Regions from separate parts of the Methylobacterium sp. GC_Met_3 genome, predicted to be linked through region 3. Evidence: predicted binding sites of a transcription regulator. Region 3 holds the regulator's gene; each other region holds the start of a gene.
What was found. The regulator PhoB, encoded in region 3, activates phosphate uptake and scavenging genes when phosphate is short. The targets are predictions, from matches to a motif close to TGTCATNNANCTGTCAT.
Positions count from the first base shown of each region.

Region 1 (6,113 bases), on a different contig from region 3:
CGGACCGGCCGATCACACCGACGAAGCTGCCCGGCTCGATTCGCAACGTGACGCCGTCCACGGCACGCCGGTCACCGTACTGGCGCGTAAGATCCTCGATGACGAGCATGCATCCATCCGCTGCGGAATAGCCGCAGCTAAACGCCGCTTACGCGACGATTGGATGACGAATACATTTTGATGTTGTTTGCCGGCGCAGGATATCTACCCGATAGCGGCCTCACGTTTCGTATCGATCGAGGAATGCTTCGATCGACAGGGCGCGGAAATCCGGAAGCGCACGGCGCAGGCGTTCGTGGTCCCAGTCCCACCACGCGAGGCGCTCCAGCCGCGCGGCGATATCCTCGGGGAACCGGCGCCGGACCGGCCGGGCCGGGTTGCCGACCACGATCGCGTAGGGGGCGACGTCGCGCGTGACGATCGCGCCCGCCCCCACCACCGCACCGGTGCCGATGGTTCGGCCGGGCAGGACCACCACGCCGTGGCCGATCCAGACATCGTGGCCGATCGTGACGGGGCTCGCCCGGCGCCGGTCGAAGTAGGCGGCCTCGTCCGCTTCCTCGGGCCAATAGGCGCGCGCCCGATAGGTGAAGTGGGCCTGCGAGGCGCGCTCCATCGGGTGATTGCCCGGGTTGATCCGCACGCTGGCGGCGATCGAGCAGAACTTGCCGATCGTCGTGTAGATCACCTCGCCGTCCTGGCCGATGTAGGAATAATCGTCCAGGCTCGTCTCGGTCAGGCGGGTCCGGGCGCCGATCTCGGTGTAGTGGCCGAGTCGGCAGGATTCGACCCGGGCGCTGGCGTCGACCGCGGGTTCGAGGCCGAGGTGCGGGGAAGCCTTGGGAACCTCAGCCATGGGACGCACCGAAGGGCAGGCGCGCCAGGAGCCGGAACGGCCCGCCCGCATCCTGGGTCAGAAGGCAGATCGCGTCGATTGTCACCGGTTCCGCGCCCGAGGCGGCGTAGGCCTCGGCGAGGCGGCGGTACCAGCCGTCGCGATCGGGCTCCGGCAGGGCATCGGTCAGGGTCATGTGGAAGCGGAAGGCTTCGAACACGTGCGGATAGCCCCAGCGGTCGAGCAGGGCACGGGCGCGCGGATCCAGGCGCTCCGGCCGGCGCTTGGCGCGCTCGGCCTCGGTGAGGGGCGCCCGCAGGGGATCGAGGGCCGCGACGCATTCCGCCGCGAGCAGGCCGAGTTCCGGCGGCGGCACCTCCGGCACCAGGGCGAGGAACCGTCCGAGCGCCGCGACGCGCAGCGGCCCGAGCACGACCGGCGGGTGCGGGGTCGCGAGGCCGCGGGCGGCGACGACAAGATCGGCCTCCGTCACCCCCGGCGCGAGGCGCATCGGCGCCTTGAGCGTCGCGTGAAAACCGTAGACCCGGGCGCCCGCGTTGACGGCGGCGAGTTCGCGCAGTCCCGCTGGGTGTGCGACCGCCTCCCCGGAGATGGTGTCGTACCCGAGCACGCTCCGGCCGAAGGCCTCCAGGGGGGAGCCCGGGGCGGGCAGCCAATACAAGGCGTAGCGGCGCGTCACGTCTTCACCTCCGGAGCGCGGGGCGACCGCAATCAGGCCGTCGGCGCATAGGTCCGCGCCTCGGCGGCCCGGCGCGGGCGAACATCCATGGCGTTGCCACGCCACACGATCGCGCGCTGCACCCAGGCGCCCAGCCAGATCGCCGGGATCAGGGCGTCGCGCACCAGGAAGGCCGCCAGCATGCGGGGGGCGCGCTGCCAGCCGGCGCGGATCGCGAGCCCGACCTCGGCGGCATAGCACAGGGCCGCGAGGCATGCAGCGCCGACGACCCCGCCAAGGCTGCCGGCCCAGAGCGCCAGCAGCAGCGCCGGCAGCAGGACGCCGCTGCCGATCTCGGGGGCGAAGAACAGCGGGAAGGTCACACGCCGCAGCCGAGCCCAGCGCAGCTGCCGCGCCCAGACCTCCCGGAAGCCGCGCGGGCCCAGCGGCTGCTCGAACGGGCTCGCCACGAGGTGGACGCGCTTGCCGGCGGCCCGCACGAGCTTGGTGGCGGCCGCGTCCTCGGCGATCTCGGCGGCGAGCGCCTGGAGCCCACCGTGCGCTTCCAGGAACGGCTTGTGCCAGAGCATGCTCTTGCCCTGCGCGAAGCCCAGGCCGAACGCCTCGGCGGCGTATTGCCAGCGCGCCTGGAGGGTGTTGAGGAAGGCGCATTCCACCTCGGCCATGAAGCTGCCCGGGCGGGCGCCCACGGGGGTCGAGCAGACGAGACCGGTGTCGTCGCGCCACGCCGCCTGAAGGCGCTGGAGGTAATCCGGCGGCATGGCCACGTTGGAATCGGCCAGCACCACCCACTCGTGCGCGGCGGCGCGCCAGCCGCGCAGACAGTTGTTCAGCTTCGGATTGTCGCTGACGCGCTCGTCGCCGAGGATCAGGCGGGCCGGAACCCGGGGGTGGGCGGCGATCAGGCGCTCGACCAGGGGCACGATCGGATCGGCCGGGTCGGCCACGCAGAAGATCAGCTCGTAGGCGGGATAGTCGAGGCGGAAGCTCCGGGTGAGCATCTCCTCGCTGTAGGCTTCCAGGCCGCGCAGCGGGCGGACCAGGGAGACGGGCGCCCCTGCCGGAAACCGCGACGGCCCGTGGATCCTGCCAAGGCGCCGGGCCGCGATGGCGATGCTGCCGATTTGGACGAGGGACAGAAGCGCGCCGAGGGCGAGAGCCGGCACCGTGGCGTCAATCATGCGGGTCCCCGTTCAGCATCGTGCGCGGCCCGGTCGCTAACGGCCGGACCGCGTCAGTCGTGTGACACGCGCGGGATGGATCGGAATCCTGCAGTCCGGCGCGCCCCGGGGTCCCGGGTTTCCAAAGGGCTCAGCCCTTTCGAAACCAGGACGGGCGCCATCCGCGCTCCCGTCGGACAGGTCCTCAGAACCGGAGGGTGAAGTTGCCCTTCACGGCCTGATCCTGCGCGCGGCTGCCGGTCTGGCCGGTATAGGCCACGCCGAGCGTCACGTTCGGCGCCACCGCCAGATCGAGCCCGACCTGCGCCACCAGCGCGTCCCGGTCGATCGGGACGCCCGCGCTCAGGAACGCCGGGCCGCCGGCACCGAAGCGCAGCAGCGCAGTCGGCACCACGTCGCCGAACGCGCGCCGGTAGCCGACCAAGCCCCGCAGCGTCACCGGCAGGCCCAGACCCAGATCCAGGTTCGTCTGCGCCCGCACGCCCGCCGTCACCGCGCCCAGATCGTAGTCCCGGGCAAAGCTCACCAGCGCCGCCGCGCCTCCGGCCTCGGTAAACCCGTCCCGCCGGATCCCGACATAGGCCCCACCCACGAACGGCTCGACATAAGTCGCCGTCGGCTGAACCGCGACCGCGGCCCCGTCCTTCGACACCAGGGCCGCCACCGCAGGCGCGCCCAGCGGGATCTTCCAGCCGATCTCGCCGAAGCCCTGCACGGTGTAGCCGCCACCGTGCCCGCTCAGCGTGTCGGACAGCCCGTACAGCACCGCCCGGCGGGTGCGCGCATCCGTGTCGGCGTAGATCGCACCCAGCCGCAGCGACAGCGGGCCGACCTCATACCCACCGTACACGCCGCCGAACCCGCTCTTGAGCGTGGCGCTCTCCGCCCGGCTCTGGCCGCCGACCCGGCCGGCGCTGTCGAGATACGCCTCGGTGTAGCCGCCGACCACGCCGAAGCGCAGCCCGTTGGCCAAGCGTATGTCCGCGCCCGCCGCGAAGCCCGCAATCTGCCGGTCGAGGTCGAACGCGTTGCCGCCGCCATCGGCCGTGCCGAACGCGCCGAACCCCTGGCCCCACAGCCCGAATACCTGCGGGTCGAGGGTGCGCACCGGCACGTTCGCCACCACCGGAGCCCGGCCGGGCAGGTCGGCCGTGTAGGCGGCCGGCAGGGTGCCGTAGTCGAGCCCTGTGCCGGGATCGCCCCAGCGCAGCCGGTCGAGCACGGCCTCGCGCACGAAGAAGGCGGTCTCGTAGGCGGTGGAGACGGTGCTGGCGTGGATGTCGCCCGCGAGCGCCCGGAAGCCGCTCTCCGCCTCGCCGGTGGTGAAGCCCACAGCCGCATCGGTGAGCCGGCCGGGGCCGATCGCCTGGACGGCGTTGGCCGCCGCGCTGCCGTTTCGGCTGGTGGCGCTGGCGGAGAACGGCACGTCGTTGCGGGTGAGCGTCAGGTCGACTTCGTTGGGCAGGTAGCGCAGGCCCGGGCTGAGGAAGGCAAGGTTCGACGTGACGCCCGCGAACTGGCCCGACACGCCGCCCGTGGCCGACAGGATCGTGTAGGTGGTGCGTGGATTGTAGCTGCCCGAGGCGGCCAGCACCTGCACGGTGCCGCCGCCGAGCGCGGCGACGCCCGCGGCGGTGATCCGGTCGGCCTGTCCGGCGGCGTTGGCCTCGACCCGGTAGGTCGAGCCCGGTGCGAAGGCGACGTTGCCGGTGACGGAGAGCGTGCCGATCGAGTTGCCCGGCGACACCGTGCCGCCCGACAGCGCGCTGATCCCGCCCAGCGTGCCCGAGCCGCCGAGCAGACCGCCGGAGCCGACGAAGGCGGTGCCGGAGATCGTGCCGTTGGCGTACAGGGCACCGCCCTGGCCGACGGCGACGTCGATGCCGAGGCGATCGGTGGTGTCCATGGTCAGGGTGCCGGTGACGTTCCCGAAGTAGCCGGCGGCGGAATAGAGGTCGAGGCGGCTCCAGTAGCTGAGCGGGCTGCCGTAGAAGGCGGCGAGCGCGTTGGTCTCGGTGTTGACTAGGATCTGGCTGATCGTCCCGGTGGAGAGCTGACCGTACAGGCCGCCATTGGGCGCGAGGGTGCGGGCGGCGCCGGTCGAGCCGCCGTAGAGCGGCGCGAGCAGGATCGAGGCGTCGGGCCCGTTGGCGGGGGCCTGCTCGCGCGGCGCCTGGGCGAAGCTCAGCGTCGGCAGGCCGTAGGTCAGGCGGCTCTGGTAGGCAACTTGGTTGGCGGCCGAGGGGATGTAGGGGTTGCCGGCCTGATTGGCGGCGCTCCCCGCGCAGGCCGCGACGGTGTTGCCGCACTGGGCGGCGAGGTAGGCCTGGAGCTGGGCCTGGGCCGCGACGAACTGGGCGGGCAGGTTGATCGCCGTGCCGGTCACCGCGGCGTTGTTGATGTAGGCCGGGTTGGTGAACGCCTGGGCCAAGTTGTAGGCCGCCAGCGCCCGGCCGCCGATGATGTCGAGCGGGTAGTGCACGCCGAGCGCGATGCGGCTGTTGCCGTAGTCGGCCGCGCGGGCGAGCATGCTCTGGTACTGCTGCGGCACGAGCATCGCCAGCAGGATGCCGTCCGTGAACGCGTAGGTGGTGTGGCCGCTCGGGAAGGACGGGTTGGTGGCGATCCCGCTGAGCGCCGTCGGATCGTAGATGTTGAAGCGGGCGGGTGCTGCCTGGACCGGCCGGGAGGAGCCGTAGACGTCTTGGCCCGGTTGCGTGTTGGTGACGCCGTAGGCGAGATCGTAGACGCTGTTGGTGGTGTTGGGCAGGCCGTTATAGGCCGGCAGGCTGTAGCCGGCGGGTGCGACGGCCGGAGTCGCGACATAGTTGTTCGGCGTCACGCTCGGGTTGTTGGCCGCACCGTTGGCGAAGTAGTTCTTGGCGACGCCGAGATTGTTGCCGCTGAACGTGTAGGCGCCGACCAAGAGGTTGACCACGCTGCCGAGCGGGCCGGTGCCCCCCTGCGCGACGCCGCGCTGGTAGATCGGGCCGAGCTGGGCGCCGAGGCCACCCACGCGCTGCTGCGGGACGATCCCATTGATCGGGGTCTGGGCCGGCAGGCCGCCCGCGAGGTTGGCGGCCACGCCGTAGGTGCCGAGCCCCGACGAAGACAGGTTGTTGCTGGCCGAGCCGAGGAGGTTCTTGTCGCTGATCGCGAGCTGCTGCTGCGCGAGGCCGGCGCCGGTGTTGGTGGTGGCTGACTGCGCGAGGTTGAGTTGCAGGGTCTGCTGGCCGGTGGCCGTCGCGTTGAGCGCCAGATACGGCGCCAGAAGATTGAGCACGTTCACATCGGACGGCGTCGTGTTGGTGGTCTGTGCCTGTGCGCCGGAACCGAAGGCCGCGACCGTCAAGGCCGCAATCGAAACCCCGTATTGCAATCTCATATCCGGCCCCCA
Region 1 is NZ_JALNUL010000017.1:12,957-19,069, forward strand. It holds gene phnC (phosphonate ABC transporter ATP-binding protein) at 1-109, opposite strand, end outside; gene OXS27_RS19055 (chloramphenicol acetyltransferase) at 221-856, opposite strand; gene OXS27_RS19060 (DUF1045 domain-containing protein) at 849-1,535, opposite strand; gene OXS27_RS19065 (ceramide glucosyltransferase) at 1,568-2,716, opposite strand; gene OXS27_RS19070 (autotransporter domain-containing protein) at 2,901-6,068, opposite strand.
Region 1: a site for PhoB is predicted at 2,767-2,783, ahead of OXS27_RS19065 (ceramide glucosyltransferase). Genes of this name have one in related genera too.

Region 2 (6,113 bases), on a different contig from region 3:
GATGAAGTCGGCCCGGTTGGCGTAGAAGCCGTCCCGGACCATCAGGTCGACGCGGCCCAGATCGACGAAGCCGAGATTGACCGTGATCTTCTCGCTGTCCGGCACCTTCGGCCGGGGCTCGGGTCCCGTGTTGGTCATCGCCTCGCCATCTCCAGGCCATCCGAATGGATGGTCTAGAGATGGTCACGGGCTGGCGAACCGCAAGGAGCGCCTTCCGGAAATGTCAGGGTTTCGAAACGGCGAGCCCTTTCGCGCTTGCAGGGTGGAGCCCCGACACCCCCCAAAGGGCACGCCGTTTGGGAACCCTAGTTTTCGCCGATCCCTCGGTCCTTCAGGCTCTCGCCGATCTCGTCGAGGGCCGTGGCGTCGTCGATCGTGGCGGGCATCGTCCACGGTTCGTGGTCGGCGATGCGCTTCATCGTGGCGCGCAGGATCTTGCCTGACCGGGTTTTCGGCAGCCGCGGCACGGTGAGGGCCAGCTTGAAGGCGGCCACCGGGCCGATCTCGTCGCGGACCTTGGCGACCAGTTCCCGCTCGATTGCGTCGGTCGACCGGTCGACGCCGGCCTTCAGCACCACGAAGCCGCAGGGCACCTCGCCCTTGAGCGCATCGCGGATGCCGATCACCGCGCATTCGGCCACGTCCGGATGGCCGGCCAGCACCGCTTCCATGCCGCCGGTCGAGAGCCGGTGGCCGGCGACGTTGATGATGTCGTCGGTCCGCCCGAGGACCGTGATGTAGCCGTCCGCGTCGATCATGCCGGCATCCGAGGTGTCGTAATAGCCCGGGAAGGTGGCGAGGTAGCTCGACCGCATGCGCGCGTCCGAGCCCCAGAGGGTCGGCAGGCAGCCGGGCGGCAGGGGCAGGCGGATCGCGATGGTGCCCATCGTGTCGGCCGGGACGGGCTTGCCGCCCTCGTCCAGAACCTCGACCCGGTAGCCCGGCATCGGCACGCAGGTGCTGCCGTGCTTCACCGGCAGCAGGCCGAGCCCCATCGGATTGCCGGCGATCGGCCAGCCGGTCTCGGTCTGCCACCAATGGTCGACCACCGGCCGGTTCAGCACCCGCTCGGCCCAGGCGACCGAGTCCGGATCCGCGCGCTCGCCGGCCAGGAACAGGCTGCGGAACGCGGACAGGTCGTAATCGGCGATCCGGGCGCCCTTGGAATCCTCCTTCTTGATCGCCCGTAACGCCGTCGGCGCCGTGAACAGGCACACGACGCCGTACTCGGCGACCACCCGCCAGAAGGCGCCGGCATCGGGGGTGCCCACGGGCTTGCCCTCGTACAGCACCGTCGTGCAGCCGTGCAGGAGCGGCGCATAGACGATGTAGGAATGACCGACGACCCAGCCGATGTCGGAGGCGCAGAAATAGGTCTCGCCGGGCTGCAACCCGTAGAGATTGGGCATCGACCACGCGAGGGCGACCAGATAGCCGCCCGTGTCACGCACCACGCCCTTGGGCTTGCCCGTCGTTCCGGAGGTGTAGAGGATGTAGAGCGGGTCGGTGGCGGCAACTGGCACGCAGGCCGCCCGCTGCCCCGCCGCCTCGGCGTCCGCTACGGCCTCGGCCCAGTCGCGGTCCCGCCCCGGCACAAGCGTCGCGGAGCCTTGCGGGCGCTGGAGGATCAGGCAGGCCTCGGGCTTGTGGCGCGAGGCGTCGATCGCCGCGTCGAGGAGCGGCTTGTAGACGACCACCCGGTTCGGCTCGATCCCGCACGAGGCCGCCAGTATCACCTTCGGCGCCGCATCCTCGATCCGCACCGCCAGCTCGTTCGCCGCGAACCCGCCGAACACCACCGAGTGGACCGCGCCGAGTCGGGCGCACGCCAGCATGCCGAACAAAGCCTCGGGCACCATCGGCATGTACAGGATCACCCGGTCGCCCTTGCCGACGCCGAGCCCGGCCAGGATAGCGGCCAGCGTCGACACTTCATCGCGCAACGCCCGATAGGTGATGCTGCGCTTCGTGCCGGTGACGGGGGAATCGTAGCGGATCGCCACCTGCTCGGCCCGAGCTCCGTCGGCGTGGCGGTCCACCGCGTTGTGGCAGGCGTTGAGTGACCCGTCCGGGAACCAGCGGCCGTAGGGGCCGGATTCCGGCGCAAAGGCTTGGGCGGGCGTCTGCGCCCAGTCGATCGCCTGGGCCGCATCGAGCCAGAACGCCTCCGGGTCGCGGAGCGCCGCTTCGTAGATCTCGGGATAGCGGCCCGGAAGGCTGGCATTCGTCATCGGTCGGCGTTCCCCCGCGGTCCGCTCTCCGGCGGCGGCAGCAGAGTAGCGCATTCTCATGCAGGCGCGCGACGGGGCCGCGCCCGTGAGAAACCAGCGTATGCCAAGCCGCCGAGTGGCTCTGCCTGGACCAAACGAGAACCGCCGCACCGGGGCGCCCGATGCGGCGGCGACTGTCGTGCCGGGTCTATGAACTGTGAAGACGAATCAGCGGCTCAGTGCAGGGTGTCGCCGGCCCCCCGCAGCCGGTTGATCTCGTCCTTAAGGAGGAGTTTCCGTCGCTTCAGTTCGGCGATGTGGAGGTCGTTCGCCGAAGGTCTGTGGATCGCTTCGTGAATCTCGCGCTCGAGGGCTTCGTGCTTCCGGGCGAGTTGGCTCAGATGCGTCTGCAGCGACATGAGTCGAATCTCCTGTCATCGTTTCGACACGCCAAGACTGACACAGGATGCCGCACCTGTTGAAGCGTTTTCTCCGGCTAAGCTTGGTGAAGGCTTTCCGGCATGGCTTGTCCCAGGGAAGGGCGTGACGCATGCTCTCATCGGGTGATGAGCGATCCTTTGGCCCGCAGGTGACGATGGCGGATGAGTCGGGTGAGAGCGCGCAGTCGGAACTCGAGGCCGAACTGGCCCGGTTGCGCGAGGAGCACCGGGATCTCGACAGCGCCATCGAGGCGCTGGAGCGGAGCGTCGCCGGTGATCAGCTGCAGATCCAGCGCCTGAAGAAGCGCAAGCTGACCCTGCGCGACCGGATCTACCACATCGAGGACGCGATTACGCCGGACATCATCGCCTGATGCCAGTGGACGCCGTCCGGCGCAGCCTTGCCGCAGGGTCGCCGCGCCTGTAAGCGCCCTCTTTTGCCGGGATCAACGATGGTGTCGCCTCCGGTTGCGATCATCATGGGCAGCCAGTCCGACTGGGCGACCATGCGGCACGCCGCCGAGACGCTCGACGCGCTCGCCGTGCCCTACGACGCGCGCATCGTGTCGGCCCACCGCACCCCGGATCGGCTCGTGGCCTTCGCCAAGGGCGCGGTCGCGGCCGGTCTCAAGGTCGTGATCGCGGGGGCGGGCGGCGCCGCGCACCTGCCCGGCATGGCGGCGGCGATGACCCGCCTGCCGGTCTTCGGCGTGCCGGTGGAATCGAAGGCGCTTTCCGGCCAAGACAGCCTGCTGTCGATCGTGCAGATGCCGGCCGGAATTCCCGTGGGGACCCTGGCGATCGGCCGGGCCGGGGCGGTCAACGCGGCGTTGCTGGCCGCATCGGTGCTGGCGCTCTCCGACCCGGGTCTGGCGGAGCGTCTCGAAGCGTGGCGCGCGGCCCAGACCGCCTCGGTGGCCGAGCGGCCGGAGACGGAAGCGTAATCGTGACGGACGAGTTTTTCGCGTGACGGACAAGACCCTCGGCCCCGGCTCCACGCTCGGCATCGTCGGTGGTGGGCAACTCGGGCGCATGATCGCGCTCGCGGCGGCGAATTACGGGCTCAAGGTGCACGTCTACGCCCCCGACCGCGACAGCCCCGCCTTCGATGTCGCCGCCCGCACCACCTGCGCGGCCTATGACGATCCGCAAGCGCTGGCGGATTTCGCGCGCAGCGTCGATGTCGTCACCTACGAGTTCGAGAACATCCCGCACGCCACCGCCGACATCCTGGCCCGGCACGCCCCCCTGCACCCGAACGCGCATGCGCTGTCCACCACGCAGGACCGCCTATCGGAAAAAGAGTTCATCAATGGGCTCGGCATCCCGACCGCGCCGTTCCAGGCCGTCGACACGCCCGACGATCTCAACCGGGCGATCGCCACGATCGGCCTGCCGGCCGTGCTCAAGACCCGCCGATTCGGCTATGACGGCAAGGGCCAACGCATTTTGCGGGAGCGATCCGAAGGTGACCGCAACGCCCTGTTCGCCGAGTTCGGCGGCGCGCCGCTGATCCTCGAGGGCTTCGTGCCGTTCGAGCGCGAAGTCTCGGTGGTGGGCGCCCGCGCGCACGACGGCAGCTTCGCGGCCTTCGACCTGTGCGAGAACGAGCACCGCGACCACATCCTGGCCCTGACCCGGGTGCCGGCCCCCGGCCTGACGCCCGAGACCGGCCGCGCCGCGCTCGATATCGCCAAGCGCATCGCCGACGCGCTCGATTATGTCGGTGTGCTCGCCGTCGAGATGTTCCTGGTGCGGGAGGACGGCGTCGAGCGCCTCGTGGTCAACGAGATCGCGCCGCGGGTCCATAATTCCGGCCACTGGACCATCGAGGGCGCGCGGACCTCGCAATTCGCCCAGCATGTCCGGGCGGTCTGCGGCTGGCCGCTCGGCGATCCGGCGCGGACCGGCGGCCTGCCGGTGGAGATGCGCAACCTGATCGGCGCCCAGGCCGACGACTGGCATGCGCTGCTGGCCGAGCCCGGCGCTCACCTGCACCTCTACGGCAAGGGCGAGGCCCGGCCCGGCCGGAAGATGGGGCACGTCACCCGCCTGGGATCCGAACCGGTCGGCTGAGGCCTCAAAGGCACACCCCTGCCGCTGCGTGCCGGCCTGAGCGCCTGCCGCGGGGCCGGCGCGCGCGCGGGCCATACCTTCGCCACATCCCGCCGCTTCCACCACGACGTGGTCGGTGCCGAAGGCTGCCGGTCGATTCCCCCACGCCTGGATGGGCGACGGGGCGGATCACGCAGGTGTGCTTCTTAAGCCGGCCTTCACCGTAATGCGCGACGGTCCCCCGGAGCGGGTGGACCCGGCGCGCGGCGCGGGTTTGAGAACGGCGAGGGGCGGGGCGGGCGCGCAGGATGCGGGTCGCGCCTCGGGGAGAGTGGGGCGATGATCGTACGCAACGGGCTGGCACGGAAGACGGCACTGATCGGCGCGGCCCTGGTTTCGGCCGCGGCGCTCGCGGGCTGCGAGACCGTCGGGAGCGCCGCTGGCCCGCGCCAATACGCGGTGCTGGAGTCGGACACCACGGGCGCCACAACGGTCAACATCGCGTCGCTCTCCGAGGTGATCCAGCGCAACCCGAATGACGCTGCGGCCTACACGACCCGCGGCGCCGCCTATGCCCGCGCCGGCCAGTTCAACGACGCCATCGCGGATTTCACCAAGGCGATCCAGCTCGATCCGAACTCGGCTTCCGCCTACAACAACCGGGCGCTGGCCAGCCGCCAGGTCGGCCGCGACGGTCCCGCACTGCAGGACTTCACGAAGGCAATCGGCATCGATCCGAATTACGGCCCGGCCTATATCGGTCGCGCCAATGTCGAGCGCGCCCAGGGCAACGTCGATCAGGCGCTGAACGACCTCAACGTCGCGATCCGGCTGATGCCCGAATCGGCCGAGGCCTACCACGCCCGCGGCCTCGTGCGGCAGAAGCAGGGTCAGGAGAGTCAGGCGATCGCCGATTTCGACGCCGCCATCGACCGCAACCCCTTCGTGGCCGCGCCCTACGCGGCCCGCGGCCAGAGCCTGATCGCCACCAACCAGTACGGCAAGGCGATCGAGGACTACAACGCGGCGCTCAACGTGAACAACAAGGACGCCACCTCCTGGGCGTATCGTGGCCTGGCCTACGAGAAGCAGGGCCAGCGCAAGGAGGCGATGGAGAACTACCAGCGCGCCGCGACCATCGACCCGAACAATTCCGTCGCCCGCACCGGACTCGGCCGGGTGCAGGGCGGGGTCGGCTCGCTGTTCAACTGACCGCGCGACGGCCTGAACACGGTTTCACTAGGTCGAGACCTTTTGCGGGTGCAGGGCAGAGCCCTGCAGGCGGATCTCCGCCCCCCGGAAGGGGAGCTGAGATCCGTTCGTCGAGTTTCACCCCGACACCCCACCAAAGGGCACGCCCTTTGGAAACCCTTTGTCCGCCCGGGTTACGCCGCCAGCAGGCCGTTCT
Region 2 is NZ_JALNUL010000001.1:161,150-167,262, forward strand. It holds gene OXS27_RS00795 (CopG family transcriptional regulator) at 1-138, opposite strand, end outside; gene OXS27_RS00800 (propionyl-CoA synthetase) at 306-2,231, opposite strand; gene OXS27_RS00805 (DUF465 domain-containing protein) at 2,447-2,629, opposite strand; gene OXS27_RS00810 (DUF465 domain-containing protein) at 2,806-3,024, shown strand; gene purE (5-(carboxyamino)imidazole ribonucleotide mutase) at 3,103-3,594, shown strand; gene OXS27_RS00820 (5-(carboxyamino)imidazole ribonucleotide synthase) at 3,617-4,726, shown strand; gene OXS27_RS00825 (tetratricopeptide repeat protein) at 5,045-5,917, shown strand; gene OXS27_RS00830 (acyl-CoA dehydrogenase family protein) at 6,091-6,113, opposite strand, start outside.
Region 2: a site for PhoB is predicted at 2,643-2,659, ahead of OXS27_RS00805 (DUF465 domain-containing protein). Genes of this name have one in related genera too.

Region 3 (6,113 bases):
CCAGTGGCCGGCGCCGGAGCGGATCCCGATCGCGACGCTGATGAACTACGGCTACGAGGGTGAGGTCACGCTCCTCGTCCCCGTGACGCCGCCTCCGAGCCTCGATCCGGCCAACCCGGTGCAGATTCAGGCCAAACTGACCTACCTCGTCTGCGAGACCGAGTGCGTGCCGGGCTCCGCGGATCTCGCCCTCACCTTGCCGGTGGGCGAGCCGCGTCCCGACCCGGACAACGCAGTCCTGTTCGTCCGCGCCCGGGCCGCCCTCCCCACCCCTGCGCTCTGGCCGCTGAGCCTGTCGAGCCAGGGCGACACCCTGCAGCTCGATTTCGCGGCGTCGGGGCTCAAGCCCGACACGATCCGGAACGCCGCCTACTTCCCGTATGCCGAGACCGCGATCGACAACGCGGCCGCGCAGCTGATGGCGGTCGACGGCACCGGGCTGCACCTCACCGTCGCGCGGAGCAGCCCGACCGAAGCGGCGCCCACGGCCCTTCCGGGTGTGCTGACCCTGGACGAGGTGACGGAATCCGGCAGCCGCCGCCTCGCCTTCGCGTATGGCGACGAGCCGGTGCTTCCGACCGCGACCGCTCCGCCGGACCCCGTTGCGGCGAGTCCGACCGGGGCCGCCGCGCCCGAGTTCGATCTGCTGACGTTTGCCGCGGCCGCCGCCTTCGCCTTTCTCGGCGGCCTCATCCTCAACCTGATGCCCTGCGTCTTCCCCGTCCTGTCGATCAAGGTGTTGAGCCTCGTGCGGCATGCGGGCGAGGGTCCGGCCCGCCTGCGCCTGCACGGCTTCGCCTATACGGCCGGCGTGTTGGCGAGTTTCCTTGGTCTGGCTGGAGTGCTCATCGCCCTGAAGGGCGGAGGGGCGGCGATCGGCTGGGGGTTCCAGCTGCAATCGCCCCTGGTCGTGGCCGGGCTCGCCTATTTGCTCTTCGCGATGGGCCTGAACCTGTCCGGCGTGGTCGAGGTCGGAGGACGGCTCGCGGGTGTCGGCGATCGCCTGGCCCGACGGTCTGGCCTGAGTGGGTCGTTCTTCACGGGCGTGCTGGCCACGCTGGTGGCGACGCCCTGCACGGCGCCGTTCATGGGCTCGGCAGTCGGCTTCGCGCTGACCCAGAGCGCAGCCGTGGCGCTTGCTGTGTTCGCGAGCCTCGGGCTCGGCCTCGCTCTGCCGTTCTTGGCTCTCACTCTCTGGCCCCCGGCCCTCCGGGCGCTGCCGCGGCCGGGTGCCTGGATGGAGACGCTCAAGCAGGTGCTCGCCTTCCCGGTTTACGCCACCGTGGCCTGGCTGGTCTGGGTCCTGGCGCAGCAGGTCGATCCGCGCGGCCTTCTGGCGGCCCTGATCGGCCTCGTGCTGGTGGGTTTCTCTGCTTGGGCCTGGGAGCGCGGGCGCGCCGCCGCCCCCGGGGCACGCCGGATCGCGCAGGTCAGTGCGGCGCTCGCCCTGATCGCCGTGGTGGCCCTCGTGTCCACCCTCCCACAGGACCGTGCCACGCCGACTGCGCAGGCCGCCGCCGGCGGGATCGAGCCGTTCACGCAGGCCCGCCTCGACGCTCTGGCGGCTGCGCACAAGCCGGCCTTCGTCAACATGACCGCCGCGTGGTGCATCACCTGCGCGGTCAACGAGACGACCTCCCTGTCCACGAAGGCCGTGCGGGCCGCGTTGGCCGAGCGGGGCATCACCTATCTGAAGGGTGACTGGACCAACCAGAACCCTGAGATCACGCGCCTTTTGGAGAAGCACGGCCGGAGTGGTGTTCCGCTCTACCTGCTCTACAAAGGTGCCGGTGAGCCCCAGGTGCTGCCCCAGATCCTCACCGAGGGCACGGTGCTCCAGGCTCTGGCCTCCGTGCCGGCCGCTAACCGGAGCGCTGCGCTCATCCGCTGATCGGGGTTCCCAAAGGGCGGCTGCCCTTTGGCAGGGTGTCGGGGCGGAGCCCTGACGCTCGGGCTTCGTCCAACATCAGGGCTCTGCCCTGCACCCGCAAAAGGTCTCGACCTTTTGAAACCGGGACTTGGCGACTCAGGCTTCGAGGGAGAAGGTTTCGTCGAAGGCGTAGCCGGAACCGCGCACCGTGCGGATCGGATCGGTCTGGCGTGGGCCATTCAGCGCCTTGCGCAGGCGTCCGACATGGACGTCGACGGTGCGCTCGTCGATGTAGACGTCGTGACCCCAGACCCCGTCGAGAAGCTGCTCGCGGGAGAAGACCCGGCCCGGGGCCAGCATCAGGAATTCGAGCAGCCGGAACTCCGTGGGGCCGAGGTGCAGCTCCTCGCCGGCCCGACGCACCCGATGGCCGGTGCGGTCCAGTTCGAGGTCGCCGGCGGCCAGACGATCGGAAACATGGGCCGGTTTGGCCCGGCGCAGGAGCGCGCGGATGCGGGCGAGCAGTTCCGGAACCGAGAACGGCTTGACGATGTAATCGTCCGCGCCCGTCCCGAGACCGCGGATCCGGTCACCTTCTTCGCCCCGGGCGGTCAGCATGATCACCGGCAGCCGCTCGGTCTCCCGCCGGGCCCGGATTCGGCGGCAAAGCTCGATTCCGGACAGGCCGGGCAGCATCCAGTCGAGCAGGACCAGGTCGGGCATGCGCTCGGCCAGGAGCAGTTCCGCATCGTCGCCCCTTGCCGCTGAATCCACCAGGAAGCCCTCGGCTTCCAAGTTGTAGCGCAGCAGCGTGGTCAATGCCTCCTCGTCCTCGACGATCAGGACTTGCATACTCACCTTCGATGACCCGTTCTCGCGGCGGACGCGGCAATGGTGCCGGAGGCTCCGCCCAGCCTCAACCCAAACCGACCGTCACGGCGGCGACGCCCCCAGGGACGCCCCCAGGATCCTGCGCTCCGGGAAGCGCTTCACGGCGCCAGCCCCCCATCCACCGTCACGTAGTTCGACGCATCGTTCTTCGGTCGCTCGCCGGCGAGCGTCTCGCCCGTGGCGAGGTAGTGGATCGTCTCGGCGATATTGGTCGTGTGATCGCCGATGCGCTCGACGTTCTTGGCGCAGAACAAAAGGTGCGTGCAGAACGAGATGTTGCGCGGATCCTCCATCATGTAGGTCAGGAGCTCGCGGAACAGGGAATTGTACAGCGCGTCGATCTCGCCGTCGCGTTCCCACACGTCGTGGGCCGCCTCGATATCGCGGCTCGCATAGGCGTCCAGCACGTCCTTCAGCTGGCCCTCCGCGAGGTCGCTCATGTGGCGCACGCCAAGCACGATCTTCTGCGCCGGCGCCTGATCGGAGATCGCCACGACGCGCTTGGCCACGTTCTTGGCGAGATCGCCGATCCGCTCCAGGTCGCCGGAGACGCGGATCGCCGAGATGGTCTCGCGCAGGTCGATCGCCAGGGGCTGCCGCCGGGCGATCAGCAGGACGGAGCGCTCCTCGATGTCCCTCTGGAGGGCGTCCAGGCGCTTGTCGGCGAGGATCACCGCCTGGGCGAGCCCGTCGTCGCGGCGCACTAGGGCGTCGGTCGCCTCAGTGGTCATCTTCTCCGCCACGCCGCCCATCTCCGAGATCGAGCGACGGAGGTTTTCGAGATCGGTGTCGTAGGAGGTAACGATATGGCCGGGCATGAGTGGATCCTTCGATGGGGGCCAGGACGTGCGATCCCACCCGGTTGCCGCGATCCCGCCCGGCCGCCGCGGCGCCCGGGTCGCGATGGCGCGGAAACCGGTCTTCGAAACAGCTTAGCCGAAGCGGCCGGTGATATAGTCCTGCGTGCGCCGCTCGGTCGGGTTCATGAACATTTTTTCGGTTTGTGAGAATTCAATCAGCTCGCCGAGATACATGAAGGCGGTGAACTGCGAGATGCGCGCCGCCTGCTGCATGTTGTGCGTGACGATCGCGATGGTGAATTCGTCGCGCAGCTGCTCGATCAGCTCCTCGATCCGGCCCGTCGAGATCGGGTCCAGCGCCGAGGTCGGCTCGTCGAACAGGATCACCTCCGGGCGCTGGGCTACGGTGCGGGCGATGCACAGACGCTGCTGCTGCCCCCCCGACAGACCCATGCCGGACTGCTTGAGCTTGTCCTTGACCTCGTCCCAGAGCGCCGCCTTGCGCAGCGACGCCTCGACCCGGTCGTCGAGCTCCGATTTCGGCAGCTTCTCGTAGAGGCGGATGCCGAAGGCGACGTTGTCGTAGATCGACATCGGGAAGGGCGTCGGCTTCTGGAACACCATACCGACCCGGGCGCGGAGATCGTTGAGATCGACCTTCGAATCCAGGATGTTGACGCCGTCCAGCAGGATCTCGCCCTCGGCGCGCTGCTCCGGATAGAGGCTGTAGATCCGGTTGAAGGTGCGCAGCAGCGTCGACTTCCCGCAGCCCGACGGGCCGATCAGGGCGGTCACCTGCCGATCATGGAAGTTGAGGTTGATGTCCTTCAGGCCGTGGAACTGGCCATAGTAGAAGTTCAGCCCCTTCACGGCGATCCGGACGGGCGCCTTGGTGTCGGCACCGGCCTTGGCGGAAGGCTGCATAAGGGGCTCGGCGGCGGTCGCTGCAGCATGGCTCATCGGGCTAATCCTTCGGCTCGCGCTTCAGCGGGCACGCTGCGGCTTGATCACCAAGCGGGCGATCACGGAGAGGGCGAGGATGGTCATGGTGATCAGGAGCGCTCCGGCCCAGGCCAATTGCTGCCAGTTGGCATAGGGCGAGAGCGCGAACTGGTAGATCATCACCGGCAGGTTCGGGACGCCACCCATGAGGTCGGGGCTGAACCAGCTGTTGTTGTTGAGGGCGGTGAACAGGAGCGGCGCGGTCTCGCCGGCGATGCGGGCCAGCGCCAGGATGATACCCGTCACGATGCCGGCCGAGGCGGCGCGCCAGCTGACCTTCATGATCACCATGGAGGGCGGAGCGCCGAGCGCCGCGCCGGCCTCGCGCAGGGTGCCCGGCACGAGGCTCAGCATGTCCTCGGTGGTCCGCACGATCACCGGCGTGGCGATGATCGCGAGCGCGATGCCGCCGGCCCAGCCGGAATAGCTGCCCATGGGCCGCACCATCAGCGTGTAGACGAACAGGCCGATCAGGATCGACGGCGCCGAGAGCAGGATGTCGTTGAGGAAGCGGATCAGGACGGCCAGCTTCGAGGTCCGGCCGTATTCCGCCAGGAAGGTCCCGGCCATCACGCCGACCGGGGTCGCGATGACGATGCCGATCGTGGTCAGGATCAGGCTGCCCAGCACCGCGTTGGCGATGCCGCCACCCTCGCTGCCCGGACCCGGGGTCGGTTGCGTCAGCAGCGTCGGCGTGAAGCCGCGCACGCCTTCGACGATCAGCATCAGCAGGATCGAGCCGAGCACGATGATGCCGAGCAGCGTGGCGAAGGCGCAGAAGCCGCGGAGTATGGCGTCCGCCCGGCGCCGGCCGGGGCGGACCCGGCTCTGCACGAGCGGCGGCGCAGCGAGTGTGTTGATCGCGTCCATGGGGCTCCTCAAGCAACCCGCACGCGTGACGTCAGGATTCGCGCGGCGATCAGGACGATGAAGGTGATGACGAACAGGATGCAGCCGAGCGCCATCAGGGCGTTGAGCTGCATGCCGTCCGCCTCGTTGAATTCGTTGGCGATCCGGGACGCGATGGTCGAGCCGGGATCGAAGATCGAGGCCGAGAGGCGGTTGGCGTTGCCGACCACGAAGGTCACCGCCATGGTCTCGCCGAGCGCACGGCCGAGGCCGAGCATGATCGCGCCGATGATCGACACCGAGGCGTGCCGGATCAGGACGAAGCGCGTCACCTCCCAGGTGGTGCAGCCGACGCCGTAGGCGCTCTCGCGCAGGATCGTGGGGATCTGGTCGAGCATGTCGCGGGCGATCGAGGCCACGAACGGCACGATCATGATCGCCAGGATGATGCCGGCGGTGAGCACGCCGACGCCCGAGGGGATGCGGGCATACAGCACGGTCCCGACGATCGGCAGGCCCTCGACGATGTTCGAGATCGGGATCTCGACGAAGCGGGCGAAGAGCGGGGCGAAGATGAACAGGCCCCACATTCCGTAGATGATGCTCGGCACGGCGGCGAGCAGCTCGATCGTCATCGCGACTGGCTTGCGCGCCCAGCCGGGGCAGAGCTGCGTCAGGTAGATGGCGATGCCGAGTGAGAC
Region 3 is NZ_JALNUL010000005.1:204,622-210,734, forward strand. It holds gene OXS27_RS10060 (protein-disulfide reductase DsbD domain-containing protein) at 1-1,891, shown strand, start outside; gene phoB (phosphate regulon transcriptional regulator PhoB) at 2,027-2,722, opposite strand; gene phoU (phosphate signaling complex protein PhoU) at 2,860-3,579, opposite strand; gene pstB (phosphate ABC transporter ATP-binding protein PstB) at 3,694-4,485, opposite strand; gene pstA (phosphate ABC transporter permease PstA) at 4,546-5,433, opposite strand; gene pstC (phosphate ABC transporter permease subunit PstC) at 5,442-6,113, opposite strand, start outside.